DNA from 4 places in the Mesorhizobium sp. P2_C5_2 genome. Region 2 is predicted to be linked to each of the others. Evidence: predicted binding sites of a transcription regulator. Region 2 holds the regulator's gene; each other region holds the start of a gene.
What was found. The regulator PhoB, encoded in region 2, activates phosphate uptake and scavenging genes when phosphate is short. The targets are predictions, from matches to a motif close to TGTCATNNANCTGTCAT.
Positions count from the first base shown of each region.

Region 1: a site for PhoB is predicted at 4,157-4,173, ahead of AC1D1B_RS20645 (esterase-like activity of phytase family protein). Genes of this name have one in related genera too.
Region 3: a site for PhoB is predicted at 3,318-3,334, ahead of AC1D1B_RS20420 (BtaA family protein). Genes of this name have one in related genera too.
Region 4: a site for PhoB is predicted at 2,793-2,809, ahead of AC1D1B_RS19460 (alpha-D-ribose 1-methylphosphonate 5-triphosphate diphosphatase). Genes of this name have one in related genera too.

Region 1 covers NZ_JBFUDV010000005.1:448,819-454,788, forward strand. Annotated here, with positions in the region: gene AC1D1B_RS20630 (MFS transporter) at 1-55, shown strand, start outside; gene AC1D1B_RS20635 (MATE family efflux transporter) at 59-1,531, opposite strand; gene AC1D1B_RS20640 (L,D-transpeptidase) at 1,704-2,498, shown strand; gene AC1D1B_RS20645 (esterase-like activity of phytase family protein) at 2,576-4,057, opposite strand; gene AC1D1B_RS20650 (bestrophin-like domain) at 4,227-4,982, shown strand; gene AC1D1B_RS20655 (ferritin family protein) at 5,053-5,367, shown strand; gene AC1D1B_RS20660 (LacI family DNA-binding transcriptional regulator) at 5,396-5,970, opposite strand, start outside.
Region 2 covers NZ_JBFUDV010000008.1:80,325-86,294, forward strand. Annotated here, with positions in the region: gene xylF (D-xylose ABC transporter substrate-binding protein) at 1-1,000, opposite strand, end outside; gene AC1D1B_RS26800 (ROK family protein) at 1,271-2,506, shown strand; gene phoB (phosphate regulon transcriptional regulator PhoB) at 2,537-3,226, opposite strand; gene phoU (phosphate signaling complex protein PhoU) at 3,243-3,947, opposite strand; gene pstB (phosphate ABC transporter ATP-binding protein PstB) at 3,989-4,813, opposite strand; gene pstA (phosphate ABC transporter permease PstA) at 4,831-5,970, opposite strand, start outside.
Region 3 covers NZ_JBFUDV010000005.1:398,931-404,900, forward strand. Annotated here, with positions in the region: gene AC1D1B_RS20410 (serine hydrolase domain-containing protein) at 1-1,360, shown strand, start outside; gene AC1D1B_RS20415 (class I SAM-dependent methyltransferase) at 1,357-2,025, opposite strand; gene AC1D1B_RS20420 (BtaA family protein) at 2,022-3,269, opposite strand; gene AC1D1B_RS20425 (hydantoinase B/oxoprolinase family protein) at 3,413-5,970, opposite strand, start outside.
Region 4 covers NZ_JBFUDV010000005.1:184,546-190,515, forward strand. Annotated here, with positions in the region: gene AC1D1B_RS19450 (SDR family NAD(P)-dependent oxidoreductase) at 1-140, opposite strand, end outside; gene uxuA (mannonate dehydratase) at 224-1,408, shown strand; gene AC1D1B_RS19460 (alpha-D-ribose 1-methylphosphonate 5-triphosphate diphosphatase) at 1,426-2,616, opposite strand; gene AC1D1B_RS19465 (D-arabinono-1,4-lactone oxidase) at 2,899-4,188, shown strand; gene AC1D1B_RS19470 (alanine racemase) at 4,185-5,357, shown strand; gene AC1D1B_RS19475 (aldehyde dehydrogenase family protein) at 5,374-5,970, shown strand, end outside.

The DNA of each region.
Region 1 (5,970 bases), on a different contig from region 2:
GATCACGCTCTTCTCGGTAATCGCATTAGGATTCGGTGCGAAATACGCGCGTTGAACTTCACCCGTTCGGCGTCTCGGGCGCCATGTTGGCGCGCTGGCGCGGGATGCCGAGGCCGGTGTCGGGCGGCTCGCCGGCGGCCGGCCGGTCTTCGATCATGTGCATGGTTCGCCAGTGGCCGAAACGATAGTAGGCGGCGGCCAGCACCAGCGAGGTGATCGAGCCCGCCGGAAAGCTCCACCACAGTGCTTCCTCGCCGATGACGCCGCGCATGAAATAGGCAAAGCCGGTGCGAACGACCAGCACCGAAATGACCAGGATGATCAGCGGCGGCATCACGGCACCGGTGGCGCGCACGGTGGCGAACAGCACGATGGTGACGCCGAACAGGATGAACGACCAGGATGCGACCTTGTTGATGTGGGCGGCAATGTCGATCGCGGTGCTGTCGCCGCTGAGGAACAGGCCGAGCACCGGCCTGTCGAAGAAGAACAGCAGCGCCACCAGCGCGCCGGTGAGCACAAGGTTGAAGCCGACGCCTGAGGCGGCGATCCGGCCGATCCGGTCCCACCGCCCGGCGCCGACATTTTGCGCCGCCATCGAAGAGACCGCGGCGCCAATGGCGAGCGCGGGCATCTGGATATAGGTCCAGAGCTGCGCCGCGATACCGTAGGCGGCGGCGACCTGCGAGCCGTAGGAATTGACGATGCCCATCACCGTCAGCGCTGCCGCCGAAATCACGATCATCTGCAGCCCCATCGGGACGCCCTTGAAGACGACGATCCTGAGCAGTGTCGGATCCGGCCGCAGCAGAGCAACGTCGGCGCCGGCGATCCGCAGCGGATGCTTGCGGGCATACAGCACGACGAGGATGGCGATCACGCTCACCGTCTGGCCGATCAGTGTCGAGGTGGCGGAGCCGGCGATGCCGAGTTCAGGGAAGGGGCCAATGCCGCGAATGAGCAGCGGATTTAGCACGATGTCGAGCACGACGGCGAGCGCCATGAAAAAGAACGGCGTTCGTGAATCGCCCGCGCCGCGCAGCACCGTCATGACGAAGGACAGAAGGTTCATCATCGGCACGGCGACGAAGATGATGCGCAGATAGGAGCGCGCCAGCGGCAGCGCGTCGGGCGGTGTTCCCAGCGTATTGAGGATGGCGTCGACCCAGATCCAACCGCAGACGGCGAACACCACCGAGACGAGGAAGAAGAAAGTGGCGCTGGTGCCGACGATGCGCCGCGCCTCGGGCAGGTCGCGGGCGCCGACCGATTGCGCCACCAGGATGGTCGCCGCCATGCCGATGCCGAACACCGTGCCGAGGATCAGGAACAGCACCAGATTGGCGTTGGAGGTCGCAGTCAGGGCCGATTCGCCGAGGAAGCGGCCGACCCAGACGGCATTGATTGACCCGTTGAGCGATTGCAGCACGTTGGAGCCGAGCACCGGCAGCGCGAACAGCAGCAGCGTGCGCGGGATCGGGCCGCTGGTCAGATCGCCGGTGCGCCGGCGCGGTGGCATTCTTTCGTCCATGGCGGGCATCAGGCGCTGTCTCAGTCCGGGTCGCAATGATCGCCGATTTGGCGGACGAGGGCGATGCGGCATCGGAACATTCCGCTCTGCGTGCCTCGCGCCAAGCAGGTTCTCAAAGCATTCGGAATGGGATATGGATCGTCGCCACGTGGGGCGGCAAACCGGGGGGATCATGTCCGACAATCCGCTTTTTTCTGAGCGCCTGAACCGGCGCGCGTTTCTCGGTGCATCCGCCTTGGGCGTGGCTTCCGTGGCTCTTTCGGCGTGCACCACCACGGACGTGGCGCCGCCGCCAGCGGCAGCGCCGCCGCCGCCAAGCGACTCGGCTTTCGGCGCTGCCGAAAGCATGTATGCGGCGCGCGTCGACGAGGGTTTTTCGCTGCCGGCGATCCCGATCTCCAAGCTCGATCCAAAATTCGTGCGCCAGATCGTGACCGACCCGACCGGGGAAAAACCCGGCACCATCGTCGTCGATACGTCGGAGCATTTCCTCTATCTGGTGCGCGACGGCGGCAAGGCCATCCGCTATGGCGTCAGCCTCGGCAAGGCCGGTTTCGGCTGGACCGGCAGCGCCGTGGTTCAGGCCCGCAAGAAGTGGCCGGTGTGGACGCCGCCGCCGGAAATGATCCAGCGCCGGCCCGAACTGGCGAAGTACAAGGATGGCATGCCGCCGGGACCGCAGAGCCCGCTCGGGGCGCGTGCGCTCTATCTGTTCCGCGACGGCAAGGACACGATGTACCGGCTGCACGGCACGCCGGAATGGGATTCCATCGGCAAGAACGCATCGTCGGGCTGCGTGCGCTTCATGAACCAGGACATCATCGACCTCTACAGCCGCGTCAACGGCGTTGCCCAGGTCTATGTGCGGCCGAACCTCTCGGCGGCCGGCAAGATCACTGCCGTGTCGAACCGGACCGCCGAGCCGATCGATGCCGGCGTGCCGAAGGACGCCGAGATCTTGAAGTAAGGCGTCAGCAGTTCGCTGATCGCCGACAAAAAGCGGACGCGCCAGCGCGTCCGCTTTTTTCTGTCTGTTGTCTTCGACTACTTCTTGGCGAGGCCCGGAAGCGTGACCTGATAGACCAGGAACATGGTGTCGACATCGGCGCCGTCTTCGGCCTTGTAGGGCGCGCCGACCTGGAAGCCGTCCTGGGCGAGGAAGTCGTTGTCGTTGCCGACGAACAGGAAATAATCGTCGGGCAGCGCCGGATCGAGAACGCTGACCACCGACATCGCCTCCCACTTCTCAGACAGGTTGTTCTTGTCGTTCGGCTTGCCGTCATGCAAGCCGAAGCGGCCGAGTTCCTTGTTGTCGTTGATGTCGATGAACGGCGTCAGCTTGGCCGGGGTCACCGAGGGGTCGAGCACGCCCTTGGGCGCCAGCGGCTTGTCGGCTGCATCGAAGGTGCCGCCGGCAATGTCGGTCGCGGCTGAGACGTCGACGACGAAGATCTGGCGCACCAGCGACGTGTCGCCCTTCACCCCCTGGCCGTTGCCGCTGTCGCGCGCCAGCATCAGGAAGGTCTTGTCGGACAGCGCGACGATCTCGCTCTGCGCGGCGATCTTGGTCTTGCCCTTGTCGTCCTTGAACACCGGCAGCGGCACGACATATTCATGCGCCAGCTTGAGATGCGCCGGATCGGACGCGTCATAGACCAGCGCGCGGGTGTTCTGGCGCGTGGCGCCGGAATCGCCGCCGTCCTGGCGCGGCGCGGACTGCAGCACGACGATCAGCGACTTGCCATCCGGCGTCAACGCCATGCCTTCGAGGCCCTGGTTGTTCTGACGGCCGGTCTCGGGATCCTTCGGATCGGGTTCCGCTGCACCGGGGCCCGGATTGTCGGAAGCGAAGTTCGGCGTGCCCTTGCGCATCGGCACCAGGGCCGCCGGCGGCTGCGTCGCCGACATCAGATGGCCGTCGGCCGAGAAGCGGTAGATGTTGGGGCCGTATTCGTCGGAGATGAACATGGTGCCATCGGGCAGCCGCGCGATCGCCTCATTGTCGAGCGCCAGCTTGCCATTGGCCTCGGGCAGGATCGGCAGGTCGCCGCTCGCGGCGCGCACGCCGTTCAGCGGGTCGAGGCCGGTGGCATCAGTGCCCTTGTCGTCGGTCAGCAGCATGGAGTCGGCGAGCGTCGCCTTGACGCCGGTCTGTTCCTGGCCGGCGGCGGGTGCGGCGCCCAATGCCGTCGGCGTGAACTCGATGCCGATGGTGTTGATGCGCGGCCGGTAGTCGGTGGTGCCGACAACATTGTAGCCGCGGTCCGGCAGCAGCCAGAGCGAACCCTTGTAGCCATTGGCGTCATGCGTCCAGCTTGCAGCGTTGATCGACATGCCGGAGCCGGAGCCGAAGGTCTCGCCGAACTTGTCCTTCAGGTCGGCCGGGATGCGGCCGACGCCGACCAGGCCCTTGTTGACGAAGCTCACGCTACCCACGGTGGCGGTGCTGTCGGCAAGGGCAGGGGTCAGGGCGGTAAACAGCGCCAATGCGGCGCCGAGCGACACGGTTCGGTGCGAGATTTTCATGGAGATCCTCTTGTGACAAGCCTTGAGCGGCGCAAAGGGGCCCGCATCGCATCGACGATGTCGCAAGCGCCCTCCCGCAAAGCGGTCTAGGACGCGAACATGATACTTGCGTGACAGAGCGTTCTGCCAGCCATTGGCATTCGGCGCTTGCCGTGCAGAAATGGCTGCCATGCAGGAAACACTCATCGCGTTGGCAATTTTCCTCTGCCTGATGGCGGCGCCGCTCGTCAGCATGGCTGTCTATGGCAGATTGCCGGCGCATCACCGCGACGACGACACCAACACCGTGGTTCGGCTGGCCGCCAACCTGTTCGTGGTCATGACCTCGCTGGTGCTTGGTCTCATGATCAACTCGGCCAAGAACACCTTCGAGTCGATCGACCGCAACGTGCACACATATGCGACCGAGTTGATCCTTCTCGACCGGTCGCTTCGGCAATATGGGCCTGAGACCGCCGAGGTTCGTCAGCCGCTGGTCGCTTATGTGCAAAGACAGACCAACAACTGGACAGAAACGAACGAAACACCCCTCGTCGCCAACCGGCTGTCTGAACGTCTGTTGACCGAGATCAGCACACGATTGATCGCGCTGGCGCCTGCCGACGCAGCGCATGGTTCCCTGCTGGAGGACGCCCACCAGCATCTGCAGAAGGTGGTGGAACTGCGCTGGGCTTTGATTGAGCAATCGGAAGGCACCATCCCGCGGCCGCTGATCGGCATGCTCGTTGCCTGGCTGGTGCTGATCTTCGCCAGTTTCGGTTTCAGGGCGCCGCGAAATGCCATTACCATAGAGACGTTCGTGGTCTCGGCGGCGTTGATTGCCGGGGCGCTCTACCTGATCCTCGACATGGATATACCGTTCTCGGGTCCGATCCAGATCTCGTCGGCGCCGTTGCAGAGGGCTTTGGTTGAATTGCAGCAGTGAGGCGGAACCCGCGACGCGCCAGCGCATTCCTGGATGCGGCGGATTTGCCGGTCCATTTGAGGAGGGCGACATGGGTTTCGATCAGTATCACGAGCCGCCGGAAGAATTGACGCAGAAGGTGCGGACCTTTGCCCGCATGATCACCTCGTTGATCGAGGAGGCGGAGGCGATCAGCTGGTATGAACAGCGCATGTCGGTGGAGAAGGACCCGCAGGCCAAGGCGATCATGAAGAACGCGCAAGGCGAGGAGTTCAAGCATTTCGGCATGGATCTCGAATTCCTGCTGCGTCAGAAGAAGGACTGGCGGGCGGAACTGAAGGAAATCCTGTTCACCACCGGCGACATCGTCAAGGCCGGCGAGAGGGGCGAGAAGAAGGCGGATTGAAGCCGACCGACCTACGTCCGGCGGCGGATCAATCGCTGTCGCGGGCGATCAGCTCCAGCGGCCAGACTTCGCGGATGATGCGCGTGCCTTCGGGGCCGGCGAAGGCGGGGAGCGAGGCCAGCAGCATTTCGGCCAGCCGCCGGCCCATGGGCTCCAGCGACGGACGGAAGGCGGTCAGCGCCGGCGAAAAGTAGCGGCAAAGCGGCGTGTCGACGATGACGATCACCGCGATGTCGTGGCCGGGCCTGATGCCCATCTCGGCGAGTGCCTTGCAGCCGCCGAGCGCCATTGCGTCATTGTTGAAGATGATGGCTGTGGGCCGGTCCTTGGAGAGCATCACGCGCGGCGTCACCTGGTAGCCTCCGGCCTCGTTGATGAAGCCGTCGGCGATCAGGCCGGAGTCGACTTCGATGCCGTGCCGCTCCAGCGCCTTGCGGTAGCCGTCTAGGAACAGGTAGCCGAAGTTGAGATCAAGCGAAGGGCGGATGGCGGCAATGCGGCGGTGGCCGCGCGCGACCAGCCGGTCGACGGCTTCATCACCCGCCCTCTCGAAATCGATATCGAGCGAAGGATAGGTGTCGCCGCCGGATTGACTTCGGCCAA
Region 2 (5,970 bases):
AGACTTCGTCCTTCTTGATCCAGCCGGCATCGATGACGACGTTGAGGTTGTCCTTGGTGATCGCAACCGGGGTCAGGAACAGCGACTTGACGGTGTTGCCACCGGGCGTGGTGAAGTCCTTGGCGCCGGCGATTTCGCCGGTCTTCTTGCCGTCGGCGAGCTGCGAGGCGATCTCGGCGGCGTTCTTGCCGAGCTCTCGCGCATCTTTCCACACCGACACGGTCTGCGTGCCGAGCGCGATGCGGTTCAGCGCGGCATGGTCGCCGTCCTGGCCGGACACCGGAACCGTTCCGGCAAGACCTTGCGCCGTCAGCGCCGCGACAACACCGCCAGCGGTGCCGTCATTGGCCGCGACCACCGCATCGACCTTGTTGTCGTTCGCGGTCAGGAACTGTTCCATGTTCTTCTGGGCGTTCGCCGGCAGCCAGCCATCCGTATAGGCCTCGCCGACATTCTTGATCTTGCCCGAGTCGATGGCTTCCTTGAGCACTTCCATCGAGCCCGAGAACAGGAAATCGGCATTCGGATCGGAACCCGAGCCCTTGATGAAGACGTAGTTGCCTTCGGGCTTCGCCTTGAACACTTCGCGGGCCTGCATACGGCCGACTTCCTTGTTGTCGAAGGTCAGGTAGAAGACGTCCTTGTTCTCGATCAGGCGGTCATAGCCGACGACCGGAATGCCTTCATCCAGCGCCTTCTGCACCGCCGGGCCGATGGCCGAGGCGTCCTGTGCGAGGATGATCAGCGAGTTGGCGCCCTGCGAGATCAGGCTCTCGACGTCGGTCAGCTGCTTGCCGGGATTGGACTGCGCGTCGGCGGAAATGTACTTGTCGCCGGCAGCCTCGATCGCCGCCTTCATCGCCGCTTCGTCGGTCTTCCAGCGCTCTTCCTGGAAATTCGACCACGACACGCCGATGACCTTGTCCTTCGCCTGCGCGACCGACACCAGCGTCAGCGACATGGCGACACCCGCCAGCATGGCGGCTGCAAATCTGTTCATGATAATCCTCCCTGCGCCGCGCGCGGCGCGACAAAACTGGCCCGAAGGCCGGCACACAGAGGCTCTATTTTTTCGAGCCTCGAAAAAATACTGGTCCAACAGCGAGGCGCTGTCAACATCGATTCTGATGGATTCTGATGGCCTCGCCGATTTTTTTCGAGACCCGCAATAAACAATGACAGCGCCGCCGGCTTCTGCCAATATTTGCGTGGCGTCCCTGACCGCCTCCACTATCATGAGGCGCGGGGGGACCGGGAGGAAACAAAAAAGATGTCGGTTGGTATCCGCCACGACGATCTGCGCCGTCGCAACCGTGCGATGGTGATTTCGGCCGTGCGCCGGGCCGGCCAGCCGTCGCGAACGGAGATTGCCGCAACGACAGGCCTCAGCCATTCGACCATATCGGCGATCTCGTCTGATTTGATTCAGGAAGGCATACTGGCCGAGAGCAAACCTGGCGAGACCGTTGCGCTGAAGCGCGGCCGGCCGCAGGTCGGCCTGGGCCTCAACCCGGAAGCAGCGGCCGTGATGACCGTGGTGCTGTCGCTGAACTTCCTCTCCGTCACCGTCATCGACTATGCCGGCCACGTGGTCGCCGAGGAGCAGCGCCGGCTGGACACGCTGACCATGCCGCGCGACGAGCTGATCGGCGAATGCACGGCAATCGTGCGGCGGCGGCTCGAGGATCCCGACCTCGATGTCCAAAGCATCGCCCGCATTGCCATGGGCATCCAGGGCATCACCGATTCGCAGGCGCGCGCCATGCTGTGGTCGCCGATCACGCCGCTGACCGACATTGCCTTCGCCGATATACTGGAAGCGGAATTCGGCATTCCGGCCACCATGGAGAACGACTGCAACATGATGGCGGTGGCGCTGCAATGGCGCCAGCCCGAGCGCTACCGCGACGATTTCATCGCTATCCTCCTCTCGCACGGTATCGGCATGGGGCTGGTGCTGAAAGGCGAACTGTTCACCGGCACCCATTCGTCTGGCGGCGAGTTCGGCCACATGATCCACCGTCCGGGCGGCGCGCTCTGCCGTTGCGGGCGGCGCGGCTGCGTCGAGGCCTATGCCGGCAACTACGCCATCTGGCGCAGCGCCAAAATGATGAGCGAGGACGCCGAACCGGTCGATGTCGGCGACGCTGATATGCGCGCGCTTGCCGCGCGCGCCCGGGAGACCGACGGCCCGGAGCGGGAAGCCTACCGCAAGGCCGGCGAAGCGCTCGGCTTCGGCCTTGGCAGCCTGTTCGCGCTGATCGATCCCGCACCTGTCGCCATGGTCGGGGTCAGCGCCGCCGCCTTCGACCTGATCGAACCGGCGCTGCGCGAAGCGATCGCCCAGACTGCCGGCGGCCAGCACTCGAAGTCGATCTCCTTCGACACCGAGCCCAACGAACTGCCGCTGATCCGCGAAGGCTGCGCCATGCGCGCCCTCGGCTTCGTCGACCAGGAGATTTTCGCGCCGGGGATTCAGTCGAAGACCGGCAAACATGTCGCCTGAGAGGCCGGCAACGGCGCGGCACGGCGCGGCCTAGTCTTCGCGGATGGCGTAGCCGGCGCCGCGGATGGTGCGGATCACGTCAGGCATGCGGCCATTGTTGACCGCCTTGCGCAGGCGGCCGACATGCACGTCCACGGTACGCTCGTCGATATAGATCGTCTCGCCCCAGACATTGTCGAGCAGCTGGCTGCGCGAGAACACCCGGCCGGGATGGCGCATCATGAACTCGAGCAGGCGGAACTCGGTCGGCCCGAGCCGGATCTCGCTCTTCTTGCGGTAGACGCGGTGCGATTCACGGTCGAGCACGATGTCGCCGACCTTGAGCACGCTGGACAGGACTTCCGGCTTGGCGCGGCGCAGGAGCGCCTTGACGCGTGCCATGAACTCGGGCGTCGAGAATGGTTTCACCAGGTAGTCGTCGGCGCCGGTGGAGAGACCGCGCACGCGATCGCTTTCTTCACCGCGCGCGGTCAGCATGATGATCGGCAGCCGTTCGGTCTCGGGCCGCATCCGCAGCCGTCGGCAGAGCTCGATGCCGGACACTGCCGGCACCATCCAGTCGAGCACCAGCAGATCGGGCACGTTTTCCTGCAGCCGAATCTCGGCCTCATCGCCGCGTGTCACCACTTCGACCTGGTAGCCTTCGGATTCGAGGTTGTAGCGGAGGAGCACGCCTAGCGGCTCCTCATCCTCCACGACCATGATGCGTGGCGCAATCATCAGCAGTTCACCCTTGTCAGGCCGACGTGGCCATCGCCGTCTCGTCCTGCTTCGGGCGATTGGCGGGCAATTGCTGGCCGGTCAGCACATAGTACGCATTTTCAGCGATGTTGGTGACATGATCGCCGATGCGCTCCAGATTCTTGGCGCAGAACAGGAGATGCGTGCAGGCGGTGATGTTGCGCGGGTCTTCCATCATGTAGGTCAAGAGTTCGCGAAACACGGACGTGTATTTGACGTCGATGCGCTCGTCGTCATTCCGGAGTTTCGCCAGCGCCGCGGCATCGGCGGCAGCATACTCCTCGACAACGCTTTGAACCTGGATCAGCACCAGCTGCGCCATCGCATCGATGGAATGCGACAGGTCGCGCGGTGTGACGCTGAGGCCAACGGTGCCGACGCGCTTGGCGATGTTCTTGGCGAGATCGCCGATGCGCTCAAGGTCGCCGGCCATGCGGATCGAGCCAACCACGGCGCGCAGATCGTTGGCCATCGGCTGGCGCTTGGCGATGAGCGTGATGGCGCGGTCGTCCAGTTCACGCTGGCGCGCGTCCATGATGGCGTCGTCGGAGACGACACGCTGCGCCAGCGCGTTGTCCGAAGTGAGCAGCGCCCTGGTCGAGCCGCTGACCATCGAGCCGGCCAGATCGCCCATGTCGCGGATCAGCTTGCTGATCTGCCCCAGTTCTTCATCGAAGGAGGCGACGGTATGTTCACCCATGATCCTGGTCCTCGTGCCTGAAAATTCAACCGCTGGACGGCTCAGCCGAAGCGGCCGGTAATATAGTCCTGGGTGCGCTTGTCGTCGGGGTTGGTGAACATCTTGTCGGTGGCGCCCTCTTCGACCAGATAGCCGAGATGGAACATCGCCGTGCGCTGCGACACGCGCGCCGCCTGCTGCATCGAGTGGGTGACGATGACGATCGTGTAGTTCTGGCGCAGTTCGTCGATCAGTTCCTCGACGCGGGCTGTGGCGATCGGGTCGAGCGCCGAGCAGGGCTCGTCCATCAGAATCACTTCCGGCGACACGGCGATGGCGCGCGCGATGCACAGGCGCTGCTGCTGGCCGCCGGACAGGCCGGTGCCGGGCTCCTGCAGGCGGTCCTTGACCTCATTCCAGATCGCCGCCTTCTTCAGGCTGGATTCGACGATCTGGTCCATGTCGGACTTGCGCTTGGCCAGCCCGTGGATGCGCGGGCCGTAGGCGACATTCTCGTAGATCGACTTCGGGAACGGATTGGGCTTCTGGAACACCATGCCGACGCGGGCGCGGAGTTCGACGACGTCGATGTTCTTGTCGTAGATGTCGTCCTCGTCCAGCGTGATCTTGCCCGTCACCCGCGCCGAATCGATGGTGTCGTTCATGCGGTTGAGGCAGCGCAGGAAGGTCGACTTGCCGCAGCCGGACGGGCCGATCAGCGCCGTCACCTGGTTCTGGCGGACGTCGAGATTGACGTCGAACAGCGCCTGCTTCTCGCCGTAGAAGACGCCGACCTTGTCGCCGCGCATCTTGATGACTTCGTTCGACTTGGCGTTCATTTTGTCGCCCACTGCGTTTTCAAGGGACTGTTCGGTCATGATGTTCATACCAAATTGCCTTTTTTCTACCAGCGCCGCTCGAACCGGCGCCGAAGCACGATCGCGGTGATGTTCATGGCCATGAGGAAGACGAGCAGGATGATGATGGCGCCCGACATGCGCTCGACAAAAGCGCGTTCGGCCTCGTTTGCCCACATGTAGATCTGCACCGGCAGCGCGGTCGCCGGATCGAAAGGCGTCTTCGGATAGTCGGCGACGAAGGCGACCATGCCGATCAGAAGCAGCGGTGCTGTCTCGCCGAGCGCACGCGCCAGGCCGATGATGGTGCCGGTCAGGATGCCGGGTGCGGCAAGCGGCAGTATGTGCTGAAACACCATCTGCATCTTCGAGGCGCCAAGCCCAAGCGCTGCCGAGCGGATCGACGGCGGCACGGCGGCAAGGGCTGCGCGCGTGGCGATGATGATGGTCGGCAGTGTCATCAGCGTCAGCACCAGGCCGCCGACAAAGGCGGCCGAGCGCGGCATGCCGAGAAAGTTGATGAACACCGCAAGGCCAAGCAGACCGAAGACGATCGACGGCACCGCCGCCAGATTGTTGATGTTGACTTCGATCAGGTCAGTGAAGCGGTTCTTCTTGGCGAATTCCTCGAGATAGATGGAGGCGGCGACGCCGATCGGCAGCGCCAGGAGCAGCACGATCACCATCATGTAGAACGAGCCGATGATGGCCACGCCCATGCCCGACGTTTCCGGGCGGCTGGAAGCGCCATAGGTGAACAGGCCGGTGTTGAAATGCTCGGCCATCACGCCATCGGCCTTGAGCTTGTTCATCCACTCGATCTGCTGGTTGGACACCTTGCGTCGCGCTTCATCGACGCCGAGGTCGATCTGGCCCTTGAAGGCCGAGTCGAGGTTGGCGGCGGCCAGGATGTTGACGACGCGCGTCGTGCCGATCACCGACGGATCGGCGGACACGATGTCGCGCAGCTGCACGCGGGCGCCTTCCGACAGGAAACCCTTGAGCTTCAACATCATCGGCTTGTTGGCGGGATCGATGCCGAGCTTGGCCACCAGCGCGTTTTCGGCAAGCTTGGGATAGTTCGCCTTGATCAGCACATTCGGATCGGTGGCGCGCTTGTTCGAGGGATCGATCACCTTCTCGTCGAAGCTGATCGGCAGCGTCACCGTGGTCTGCCAGAAGGCGGT
Region 3 (5,970 bases), on a different contig from region 2:
CATCAAATGGCTGCTCGGTCTGGTCGTGCTGGCGGTTGCCGCCCTGTTTGCCTGGCTCTACATCGCGCCGCCCGAACTGATCCGCGTCGGTTCGGGCTATTCGGCCAAGATCGTCTGCTCGAATCTTTTTATCGCTGGACGCGACGCCAATGAGGTGCTCGCCATCGACGTGCAGGCGCCCGGCCATCCACTGCTCAAGCTGATGAAAGTGTCGATCGACAAGAACAGGGGGACCGTCTCGGCCGGGCTGCTTGGCTTCCTCGGCAAGAGCGTTGCCGTCGCGCGCGACGGGCTAGGTTGCGCCTCGGTTCCCGATGGTGATGTCGGCAAGGTACGGCGCACGACAATCCCTGCCGAAGCGTCGGCGGCAACCAAGGGCGATCTGTGGCCGGACGGAGATCGGGTCGATGCCTCGCAGAATCCCGAGATCGGCAAGATCCTCGACGATGCAGGGATGACCGGAACCGGCATGCGGGCGGTGGTGGTGGTGAAGAATGGCCGCATCGTCGCCGAGCGCTATGGCGACGGCTTTTCGGCGAAAACGCCGCTGCTCGGCTGGTCGATGACCAAGACGGTCAATGCCGCGCTCGTCGGCACGCTGGTCAAGGACGGCAAGATGGCGGTGACCAATCAGGGCCTGTTCGGCCCCTGGAAGCCGGACGGCCGCGCCGCCATCAGCCTTGCCGACATGATGGCGATGTCGAGCGGGCTGGAATTCAATGAGGACTATGGCGACGTCGCCGATGTAACGCGCATGCTCTACCTCGAGCCTGACATGGCAGGCTTCGCCGAATCCAAGCCGCTGACAGACGAAGTCGGCAAGGTCTTCTCCTATTCGAGCGGCACTGCGGTGATGCTGTCGCGGCTATGGCAGGACGCGATCGGCGACAAAGCCAAGGCGCTGGCGTGGCCGCGCACCGCGTTGTTCGCGCCGCTCGGTATGCAGAGCGCTGTGCTCGAAACCGACGAGCAGGGCACCTTCGTTGGCTCGTCCTATCTCTATGCCACGGGGCATGACTGGGCGCGCTTCGGCCAGTTCCTGCTGCAAGGCGGTGTGTGGAACGGCAACCAGATCCTGCCGGCCGGTTTCGTCGACTGGATGCGCGAACCGGCGCCAGCCTCGAAAGTCTATGGCAAGGGCCAGCTGTGGATCGAGGCTCCCGGAGACGAAGGAAACCCCGGCGCTGGCGTCGCCGCCGGGCTGCCCAAGGACACCTACTGGATGGAGGGCCATGACGGCCAGACGGTCGCCATCATCCCGTCGGAGCAGTTAGTGGTGGTGCGGCTGGGGCTGACCCCGGCCAAGCTTGGCTACCGGCCGCAGGTGATGCTTGGGGCAGTGATGAAGGCGCTGCACTAGCCTCTTGGCTGCGCGATCACCGCCAGCCAGGCATAACCGCGATAAAGCGTGCGGAAACGGAAGCTTGCGCCGGTTCGCCGAGATTCCGATTCCAAGACTTCGCGCAACGATTCACGCGGCGCGACGTGGAATTTTTTGAGCCAGCCGCGCAGCAATGTCCTGAACCAGTTGGGCAGGCCTTCCTGCTGACCGAAATCGACGACATGCAGCGAGCCGCCGGGTGCGAGTGCCGCGAGGGCTGCTGAAACCGTCTTTTCCCAACCGGGGATCATCGACAGCGAGTAGGAGACGAAGATGCGGTCGAAGCGCTCGACGCCGAACAACGCCTTGGCGTCGAAATCGGTGGCGTCGCCGCGCGCCAGCACGACGCGGCCGGACAGGCCTTCGCGGGCGACGGCAGCGCTGGCCGTCTCCAGCATCTCGGCCGAAATGTCGAGGCCGTAGAAACGGGCGTCGGGATAGCGGCGGGCGGCAAGCGCGATGTTGCGGCCGGTGCCGCAGCCGAGTTCGAGCACTGTGCCTTTCGTCGGCACATCCAGCCCCGATATCATCTGGTCTCGGCCGAGCAGATAGTATTTGCGGGTCAGGTCGTAGATGTGGCGCTGCCAGCGATAGACGCCGTCCATCAGTTCGGCATGGTCGGCCGGCAGCTCGCTCGTGCTCATGCCGCGCGCTTCACATAGAGGTGGAAGCCGCCATAGATCGCCGAGCGGTCGCGGGCCGAATAGTCTCGCGAGGCCTCGTCCTCGTAGTTCCACTGGTCGAGCAGCGAGGTGGAGACGCGGCCGGGCAGCAAGCTGGGTTCGGCGGCGGTGCGGAAGATGACGCGGGCGCCGACCGAAGCGGTGCGGGTGATCTCCGACCACAGCGCGTTGAGCTGGTCATCCGTCATCCAGTCCTGCGCGTCGAGCAGGATGAAGCGGTCGACCGTCCCGGCATCCTTGCCGGCCAGGAATTCGATCAGATTGGCGTGGTGGATGGCGACGCGACCGACATTGTTGCGTATCGTCCTGTAATTGCGCTCTTCGAGATAGGCGGGCAGGGCGGCCTCGCCCGGATTGGGATAGCGGCGGGCAAAGGCCTGCCAGGCGAAGTAGTTGTTCTTCAACGGAAAATCGCAAGCGAGCTTTTCCAGCCGTGCCTTCAGCACGCTGGCCATTGAGCCGTCGCCCGAGGTGATCAGCGAATCGTACTGCGCCGGCGGAATGCCGAGACCGAACAGCGAGGCCTTGCGAGATGTCGCCCAGCGCAAGAGCTTCTTGTCGAAGACCGGCGCCAGCTCTTCGTTGAAGAAGCGGCGCTGGTCGGCGATGCTCTTCGACGCCATGATGGCGGCGGGATCGACGCCGAAGAATTTGGCGGTGCGATGGCCCATGGCGATGAACAGGCCGAGCAGGCCGGTCTGGTAGAAATTGCGGTCGAAGACGGTGATGCGGCGGCGGCCGCGCCAGTTGCGGCGCTCCCAATAATGGCGGCTCACCGGATCGAGATGCGGCGCGATGAAGCGGTCATAGGCCTCCGAATTGTGGCTGGTGTCGGCGGCGCCGAAGAAGCGGAACAGATCGCCCTGCGAAGGCAAATGCCGCACCGCCTCCAGCTTCATCCGGTTCAGGGCGATGTGGGCGGCGTTGAGATCGACCGCGTCGACGCGCTCAGGCGACCGGGTCAGATAGGCCAGGATGTTGCAGCCGCCGGAGGCGATGGTGACGACGCGGTGGCCCTGGCCAAGCTGCATGGCCTCCATGTCGACTTCGGGGTCTTCCCAGATCTGCGGATAGACGAGGCCGGAAAACAGAAGCGCAAACAGCCGCTCGGAAAGGCCGGCCTTCGACAGCGGGCGGTTCTGGTAGACGGCTTTTCCAACTTCCTTGCCACGGCGAAAGACCAGATCTGCGGAGACGTCCGTCATGGCTAATGATTCCCCATTTGCTTTGGCGCAAGCGGGTAGCGCAGCGTCATGACAGGCCAGTGACAGGCTGTTGACGCTTCACGCTGTTGTTTTGACGCAAGTCGTTTTCCCGAAACGGATGAACAATTTTTGGGCGATGTGCATTAATCTTGGCCATACCCGCCCGGCGTCGGTGTCGTCAGGATGACGGCGTCACCGGCGTCGAGCACGGTCTGGTCGCAAGCCTTCAGCACATCGATCGTGCCGTCGTTGCGGCGGACTTTGGTTGAGCCCACTTCGCCATCGCCGCCGCCGTCGAGGCCTTGCGGCGGGCGATTGCGGTGCGAGGACAGGATGGCGCATTCCATCTTTTCGAGGAAGCGGATGGTGCGCTTTGTGCCGTCGCCAGCGCTCCATTTACCCTTGCCGCCGGATCCCTGGCGGATGTGGAAATCCTCGAGCAGGACGGGAAAGCGCAGTTCCAGCACCTCCGGATCGGTGAGGCGCGAATTGGTCATGTGGGTGTGGACGCCGGAGGTGCCGGCAAAGCCACGGCCGGAGTTCATCTGCCCGGCCGGCGAGCCGGAGCAGATGGTCTCGTAATACTGATACTGCTTGTTGCCGAAGGTCAGGTTGTTCATCGTGCCTTGCGCATTGGCCATCGCGCCCATCGCGCCGAACAGCGCGTTGGTGACATGCTGCGAGGTCTCGACATTGCCGGCGACGACGGCGGCGGGGTAGGCGGGCTTCAGCATCGAACCGTCGGGGATGATGATGTTGATTGGCCGCAGGCACCCGGCATTCATCGGGATCATGTCCTCGACCATGACACGGAAGGCATAGAGCACAGCCGCGCGAGCGACGGGCTCTGGCGCGTTGAAGTTGTTCTTCTCGACCTTCGATGTCCCGGTGAAGTCGACAGTCGCCTCGCGTTTTTGTCGGTCGACCGTGATCTTCACCTTGATCACCTGGCCGGTGTCGGTCGGGTATTCATACTGCGAACTGTCGGGCAGCCGCTCCAGCACGCGGCGCACGCTTTCGGCGGCATTGTCCTGGACATGGCCCATATAGGCTTCGACGACATCGAGACCGAAATGCGCGACCATCTTGCGCAGTTCCGCCACGCCCTTTTCATTGGCGGCGATCTGCGCCTTGAGGTCGGCGACGTTTTGATGTGGGTTGCGGGCGGGGTAGGTATGGTCGGTGAGCAGCGTCTGCAGCTCCGCCTCGCGGAATTTTCCGCGATCGACGACACGGAAATTGTCGAACAGCACGCCTTCCTCGTCGACCGTGGTGGCAAGCGGCGTCATCGAGCCGGGGGCGGTGCCGCCAATGTCGGCATGATGGCCGCGCGAGGCGGCCCAGAACAGGATTTCCTTCTTGGTGTCATCGAATACCGGCGTCACCACGGTGATATCAGGCAGATGCGTACCGCCATTGTAGGGTGCGTTCAGCGCAAAGACGTCGCCGGGGTGGATGTCGCCGGAGTTCAGCCGGATGATGGTTTCGACCGAGCGATCCATAGAGCCGAGATGCACCGGCATGTGCGGGGCGTTGGCGACCAGCGCGCCGTGGCGGTCGAAAACGGCGCAGGAAAAGTCCAGCCTTTCCTTGATGTTGACGGAATAGGCGGTGTTCTGCAGCGTGACGCCCATCTGTTCGGCGATCGACATGAAAAGGTTGTTGAAGACCTCCAGCATCACTGGATCGGCCTCGGTGCCGAGGGCAGCCGTGCGCACTTTCCGTTCCGTGCGGCGGATCACCACGTGATTGAGATTGGTGATTTCGGCGCGCCAGCCCGGCTCGACGACGATGGTCTGGTTCGGCTCGATGATCAGGGCGGGGCCTGGGACCAGATTGGAGGGGCGCAGATTTTCGCGGCGGTGGATGCCGGCCTCGTGCCATCGGCCTTCGGTGTAGATGCGCCGCGTTCCTGACGCGCCGGCTTCAACTCTTGCAGGTCCGGCAGGCGTATAGGCCTCGGCCCTGGTCTCGACGATCTCGGTGCCTTCGACGCCGACGGTTTCGACGATCATCGGCTTGTCGTCATAGACGAAACCGAACTGCGCCTTGTGAGCGATTTCGAAATCGCGCCTGGCCTGGAAGATCGAGTCCTGCTCGAAATTCACCGGCAGCGTCGTGTCGGTGCCGTCATAGCGAATGTGAAGCACCGGCCTTGCGGCAACCTTGTCCTCGCCGATGCCTTGCGCGGCGAGTTCGGCGATGACGGCCTTTTTCAACGTGGCAATGAGGCTGCCGATCTCGGCCCTGGACTCATCGGCAAGCGGCTTGAGCAGCGCCTGCTGGCGCGACGCGAAAACGGACGACAGGCCGATGCCATAGGCCGACAGCAGGCCGGAGAAGGGATGGATCAGCACCGCCTCCATGCCTAATGCGTCGGCAACCAGGCAGGCATGCTGGCCGCCGGCGCCGCCAAAACAGTTCAGGAGATATTCGGTGACGTCGTAGCCGCGCTGGACGGAGATTTTTTTGATGGCGTTGGCCATGTTTTCGACAGCGATGGTGACAAAACCTTCGGCGACGGCTTCCGGCGTGCGGCCATCGCCGATTTCGGCGGCGAGCGCTGCAAATTTCTTCCGTACCGCGGTCACATCCAGCGGCTGGTCCTGGCCGGGGCCGAAAATCGCCGGGAAGAAATCGGGCTGCAATTTGCCGAGCATGACATTGGCGTCTGTGACGGCAAGCGGGCCACCGCGCCTAT
Region 4 (5,970 bases), on a different contig from region 2:
GCTTTCATCGCCGCATTGGCGGCGCGGTCGATGCCGCAGGCGATGATTGCGGCACCACCGGCCGCAAGGCGTCTGGCGGTCGCCAGGCCAATGCCGGTCGTCCCCGTCACCAGGGCCACCTTGCCGTCGAAATCCTTCATTTTCGAAAACTCCTCCATTTTCTATCGACTCCCATCGCGGTCCAACAATAAGTTGCCAACCTCTCGCAGAAGGAAAGCCGAAAATGGAACAATGCTGGCGCTGGTATGGACCCGACGACCCGGTGACGCTCGATCATGTCAAGCAGGCGGGCGCCACCGGCGTGGTCTCGGCACTTCACCACATCTATGACGGCAGGGCGTGGCCTGAAGCCGAAGTGCTGGAGCGTAAGCGCATTATCGGGGAAGCCGGACTGACCTGGTCGGTCGTCGAGAGCATCCCGGTCCACAATTCCTTCAAGATCGGCGCACCGGAACGCGAGCGCTATGCCGGCTATTATCGCGACTCAATCCGCGCGCTGGCCAAGGCCGGCATCGCCACGATCTGCTACAATTTCATGCCCGTGGTCGACTGGACCCGTACCGATCTCGCCTACCGGCTGCCGACGACGGGTTATGCCTTGCGTTTCGATGCGATCGATTTCGCCGCCTACGATCTGTTCGTGCTGAAGCGCAAGAATGGTGCGGCAAGCTATACGCCGGCGCGTATTACCCAGGCGGAAGCGCGGCTCAAGGAATTGCCGCCCGAGAAGATCGACCAGATCGAGCGCAACCTGATCGCCGGTCTGCCGGCGACCGAGCGCAAATATGACCGCGAGAGCTTTCGCGAGGCCTTGGCGGACTATGACGGCATCGGGCCGAAGGAGCTGCGCGACAACCTCGCCTGGTTCCTGCGCGAGATCATTCCGGTAGCGGAAGAGGAGGGGGTGCGTATGTGCATCCATCCTGATGATCCGCCGTTTTCCCTCTACGGCCTGCCGCGCGTCGTTTCGACCGCCGAGGATGCGCGTTTCATTCTCAATGCTGTCGACAGCCAAGCCAATGGGCTGACGTTCTGCACCGGCTCCTACGGCACGCGCGCCGACAACGACATTGTCGCCATGGTCAAGGAATTCGCCGACCGCATCCATTTCGCCCATCTGCGCAACATCACCATCGAGAAGGACGGCTCGTTCTACGAGGCCGAGCATCTCGAGGGCGGCACCGACATGGCGCATGTCATCTTGGCGCTGATGCAGGAAGAGGCGCGCCGCCATAGAGAAGGCCGCGCCGACTGGCAAATCCCGATGCGGCCGGACCATGGCCATCTGCTCGCCGACGATATCGGCAAGACAAGGATCAATCCCGGCTACTCGCTGATTGGCCGCCTGAAAGGCCTCGCCGAACTGCGCGGCATCATGCGCGCCGTGGAGACATTCGGGCTGGCTTGAAGGGACAAACCCTGCGTTCAATGCCAGTGCCGGCTCAGCGTGCCATCGCTGTAGATCATGCGGCCGGCGCGGAATGTCGCCCGCACCCGCGCCACCGGCAGGCGATCGGCCACCACGAGATCGGCCAGCAGTCCCGTCTTAATGGCGCCGCGATCGGTAAGCCCTAGCGCCGCGGCCGGATTGGCACTCGTCAATGCTGCCGCCGCGACAAGACTGCCGTCGCGCAGTTCGGCCAGGCTAAGCACGGCCGGCAGGATCGAAGCCGGATGATAGTCGCTGGCCAGCATGTCGAGCAGCCCGGCATCGTAAGCCTGGCGTGCCGACAGATTGCCGGAATAGGACTGGCCGCGCAGCGCATTGGGCGCTCCCATCACGGTATGCATGCCAAGCCGCCTGGCTTCCTGCGCCGCTTCCAGCGTCACCGGGAATTCGCTCAGCGTGGCGCCAAGGCCATGCACCAGTTCCACCTTCGCCAGCGTGTCGTCATCATGCGAGGCAAGCGCGACGCCATTGGCCTGCGCACGCGCCGACAGGTCCTGCAATGCGTTGAGCACATCGCCCTGGCCTTCGCGGCCGGCCATGCGATGGCCGACGACCTCGGACGCTTGGGCAATCGACATGCCGCGTTCGTTGGCGATGCGGGCGATGTAGAGTTCGACATCGCGATACTGGCCTTGGCCGGGCGTGTGATCCATCAGCGAGATCAGATGCAGCCTGCCGGCGTCCATCAGCTTCTGCAGCATGGCAATGGCCGGGGTGAAGGTGACTTCGAAGCGGGCATGGATGCGGTGATCGACCAGCAGGTGGTCCTTCATCCCGGCAATGGTGTCGATGATACTAGACGTATGCTCTTCCGAGCGCGCAACGCCACTGGTGATGCTGGCGCCGACGAAGGACAGCGCGGCATAGGCGGTGGTGACGCCGCAGGAGGCAAGCTTCTTATCGAGTTCGGCAATGCCGATCTTCATCGGCACATGCACGCCAAGGCGCGGTTCGACTTCCTTCTCGACCATGTCGCCATGCATGTCGATGAAGCCGGGCAGGAGCAGGCGGCCGCCGCCTGATATGTCGGCATTCTCGACCGGCTCGTTTCGGATCTCGGCAATCCGGCCGTTTTCGATGCGGATGGCGCCGCTCGGGATGACGCGGTCGCGCAGGACAATTTCGAATTCACTTAGCCACATGCAATTTCTCTTCGAGGCGGTCAGGACGGGATTTTCGGTCGGCAAGACCAAGGGACAGGCGTCCCCATAACAGCTGCTTGCCCCCGAAAAATGACAATCGGTGACGGGCCTTGCGATTGACGCGAAAAGTCACGGTTCATGAAAGTTCACGGCCGCATTTCTTTTCAAGCCGGCTTCGGGTCTGTCACTCGATTGCCAGCTTGACAGAAAGCTGACAATGTATCATATTCAAAAAGCTGACTATGTATCATATTATTCCGCGCAGCGCGCAAGACCGGTAAAGCCGGCTGTCCCAGGGAGGCGATTGTGGGAGACGCTATCAGCCAGTGGAGCAATTGGTCGGGCTATGTCACGGCCAGGCCGCAGGCTTTTGCCGAACCGCAGACTCTCGATGAATTGGGCGAGCTCGTGCGCAGCGCGCCGGGCCCTGTGCGCTTCGTCGGCACCGGGCATTCCTTCACACCGCTGGTCAGGAATGACGGCACCATCCTGTCGCTCGACCGCTTCGAGGGGCTAAAGTCACACGATCCCGAAAAACTGACGGCCCGGGTCGGCGCCGGCACCAAGATCGGCGCGCTGGCAAAACTTCTGCATGGCGTCGGCCAGGCGCTGCCGAACATGGGCGACATCGACAAGCAGGCCTTCGGTGGAGCGCTCGGTACCGCCACGCATGGTTCGGGCATAACGCTCGGCGCCTATCATACCCAGCTTGAGGCGATGCAGATCGTCGACGGGCGCGGCGCGGTGAAAGAGTTCGACCGCGCCAAAAGCTCCGACATGATCGATGCCATGGGCGCCTCGCTCGGCGCCTTTGGCGCCGTCACCGAGGTGACGATCCGCAACATGGCAAGCTACCGGATGCGGCACCGCCGCTGGACGGCGCCGATTGCCGACGTGCTATCGCAATTCGAGAGCACCATGACGGCGCATCGTTCGGCAGAATTCTACTACGTGCCGTTTTCGGGCCAGGCGCTGCTGATCGCCAGCGACATCACCGACGCGCCGGCGACGGTGCGCCCGCCGACGGAAGACGACGATGCGGTGACAACGCTGAGGAAGTTGCGCGACTATCTCAGCTGGTTTCCCTGGCTGCGCCGCCGTCTAATCGGCTCGGCCTTCGCAAAAGTGCCGCCGGAGGATTATGTCGAGGAGTGGCTGAAGGTCTTCACCTCGGAGCGTAACGTCAAGTTCAACGAGATGGAGTACCACCTGCCGTTCGAGGAAGGGGCGGCGGCGCTGAGCGAAATCATATCGCTCCTCGAGGCGCGGTTTCCGGAGGTCTACTTTCCGATCGAAGTTCGCGTCGTCGCGCCCGACAATGTTTGGCTCAGCCCCTTCTACAAGCGCCCGACCTGTTCGATCGCCATCCATCACGGTGTCGAGCGCGATCCGATGGCGTACTTCAACGCCGCCGAACCGATCTTCAGGAAGCGCGGCGGCCGCCCGCATTGGGGCAAGATGCACAGCCTCACGGCCAAAGATCTGGGCGCGCTCTATCCGCGCTGGAACGATGCGATGGCTGTGCGCCGCGAGATGGATCCGGACAACCGTTTCGTGTCGCCCTACATGGCCAGGCTGCTCGGCGTCGCGGCATGAGCCTGACCGACACCTATTTCGCTGAAATGTCGGGCGCTCTCAGGGCCGCCGGGATCTTTCAGCCTTGCCTGGTGCTCGATCTCGACCGGCTCGACCACAACATCGCTGCGATCAAGGCGAAGTTCGCCACGGGCCTCGATCTGCGCCTCGTCGACAAGTCGCTGCCATGCCTGCCACTGATCGAGCACATCCGCGCGGCGTTCGCGACCGACAGGCTGATGACCTTCCATCTGCCGATCAGCGCCGAGATGCTGAAAGCCTTTCCCGATGTCGATCTGCTGCTGGGCAAGCCGATGCCGGTCGCCGGCGCCAGGCATGCGCTGACCAAGGGCGTCCTCGCCGGTCTTGGCGAAGCGACGTCACGCATCGTCTGGTTGATCGATACCGAGGAGCGGCTGGCCGCTTATGGCGCGCTTGCCACCGAGCTCGACCGCGAGCTGCGCATCGGCTTCGAGGTCGATGCCGGGCTGCATCGCGGCGGTATCAGCAATCCGGACGCACTGGCGCGAGCGGTTGCCTCGCTGAGCAACTACCCGCGGCTGAAATGCGAAGGCGTCATGGCCTACGAGGCGCATATCGGCCATATCCCAAAACTGCTGGGAGGACCGGTCAAGGCGCGGGCCAAGGCGGTCAGCCTGTTTCGCCAGTATGTCGCCTGCCTTGCCGCCGATCAGCGCAAGATCCTCAATCTTGGCGGCAGCAGCACGGCGTTGCTCTATGACAATTGGGTCGGCGCCAATGAATTGTCCATTGGATCGGCCTTCATGCTGCCGACCGATTTCGACGTGCCCAGCCTCAGCCAATTGCAGCCTGCCGCATTCATCGCGACGCCGATCCTGAAGGTGGTCGATGTCCGGCTGCCGGGCCTCGACGAGCGCTCCTGGCTGCTGCAAAAGCTTGGGCTGTTACCGCGCCGCGGCTGTTTCCTCTATGGCGGCAAGTGGATGGCCAAGCCCGTCCATCCCGTCGGGATGAAGAGCGACAAGACGTTCGGCTTTTCGACCAATCAGCAATTCATGGCGTTGCCCGACGATGCCAATGTCGGGCCAGACGACTACGCCTTCCTGCGTCCGACGCAGAGCGAATTCGTGCTACAGCAGTTCGGTTCGATCCAGGTCTATTCCGGCGGGAAATTCGTCGAGCAGTGGGCCGCACTGCCGTTTTCGTAAAATGGAGGAGGATAGGATGGTCGCCAAGGCAGTCAAAACGCAGCCCGTGCAGCCTGAATGGGCAGCCGAGCTCGACCTCGCGCTCACCGATCTCGACGCCAGGAAGGACGATTGGGCGCAGACCTCGAATGGCGAGCGCATCGCGCTCCTGCGGCAGGTCAAGGATCACATCCGCGAGGTCGCCGAAGCGTGGGTCAAGACGGCGGTGCGCAAGAAGGGCATCCCGACCGGCTCGCCTCTGGAAGGCGAAGAATGGCTGGCGGGCCCGGCGGCGCTGATGGATGGCTGCAACCAGTTCATCCACACGCTGAGCCTGATGGAGGGCAAGAAATTCCTAGACAGACTGCCGGTCCGCACCTTGCCCAATGGGCAGGTGGCGGTGACGGTGGTTCCGAATTCGCTCTGGGACAAGGTGCTGTTCACCGGGCTCAAGGCCGAGATATGGATGCAGCCCGGCGTGACCAAGGCCAATCTGGCCGCAAACACCGCATCGGCCTATGACGCGCCGCGGACCAGCCGCAAGGGCAAGATCGGCCTCGTGCTCGGCGCCGGCAATGTCGCCTCGATCGCGCCGCTCGACTGCCTGCACAAGCTGCTCGTCGAACACCAGGTC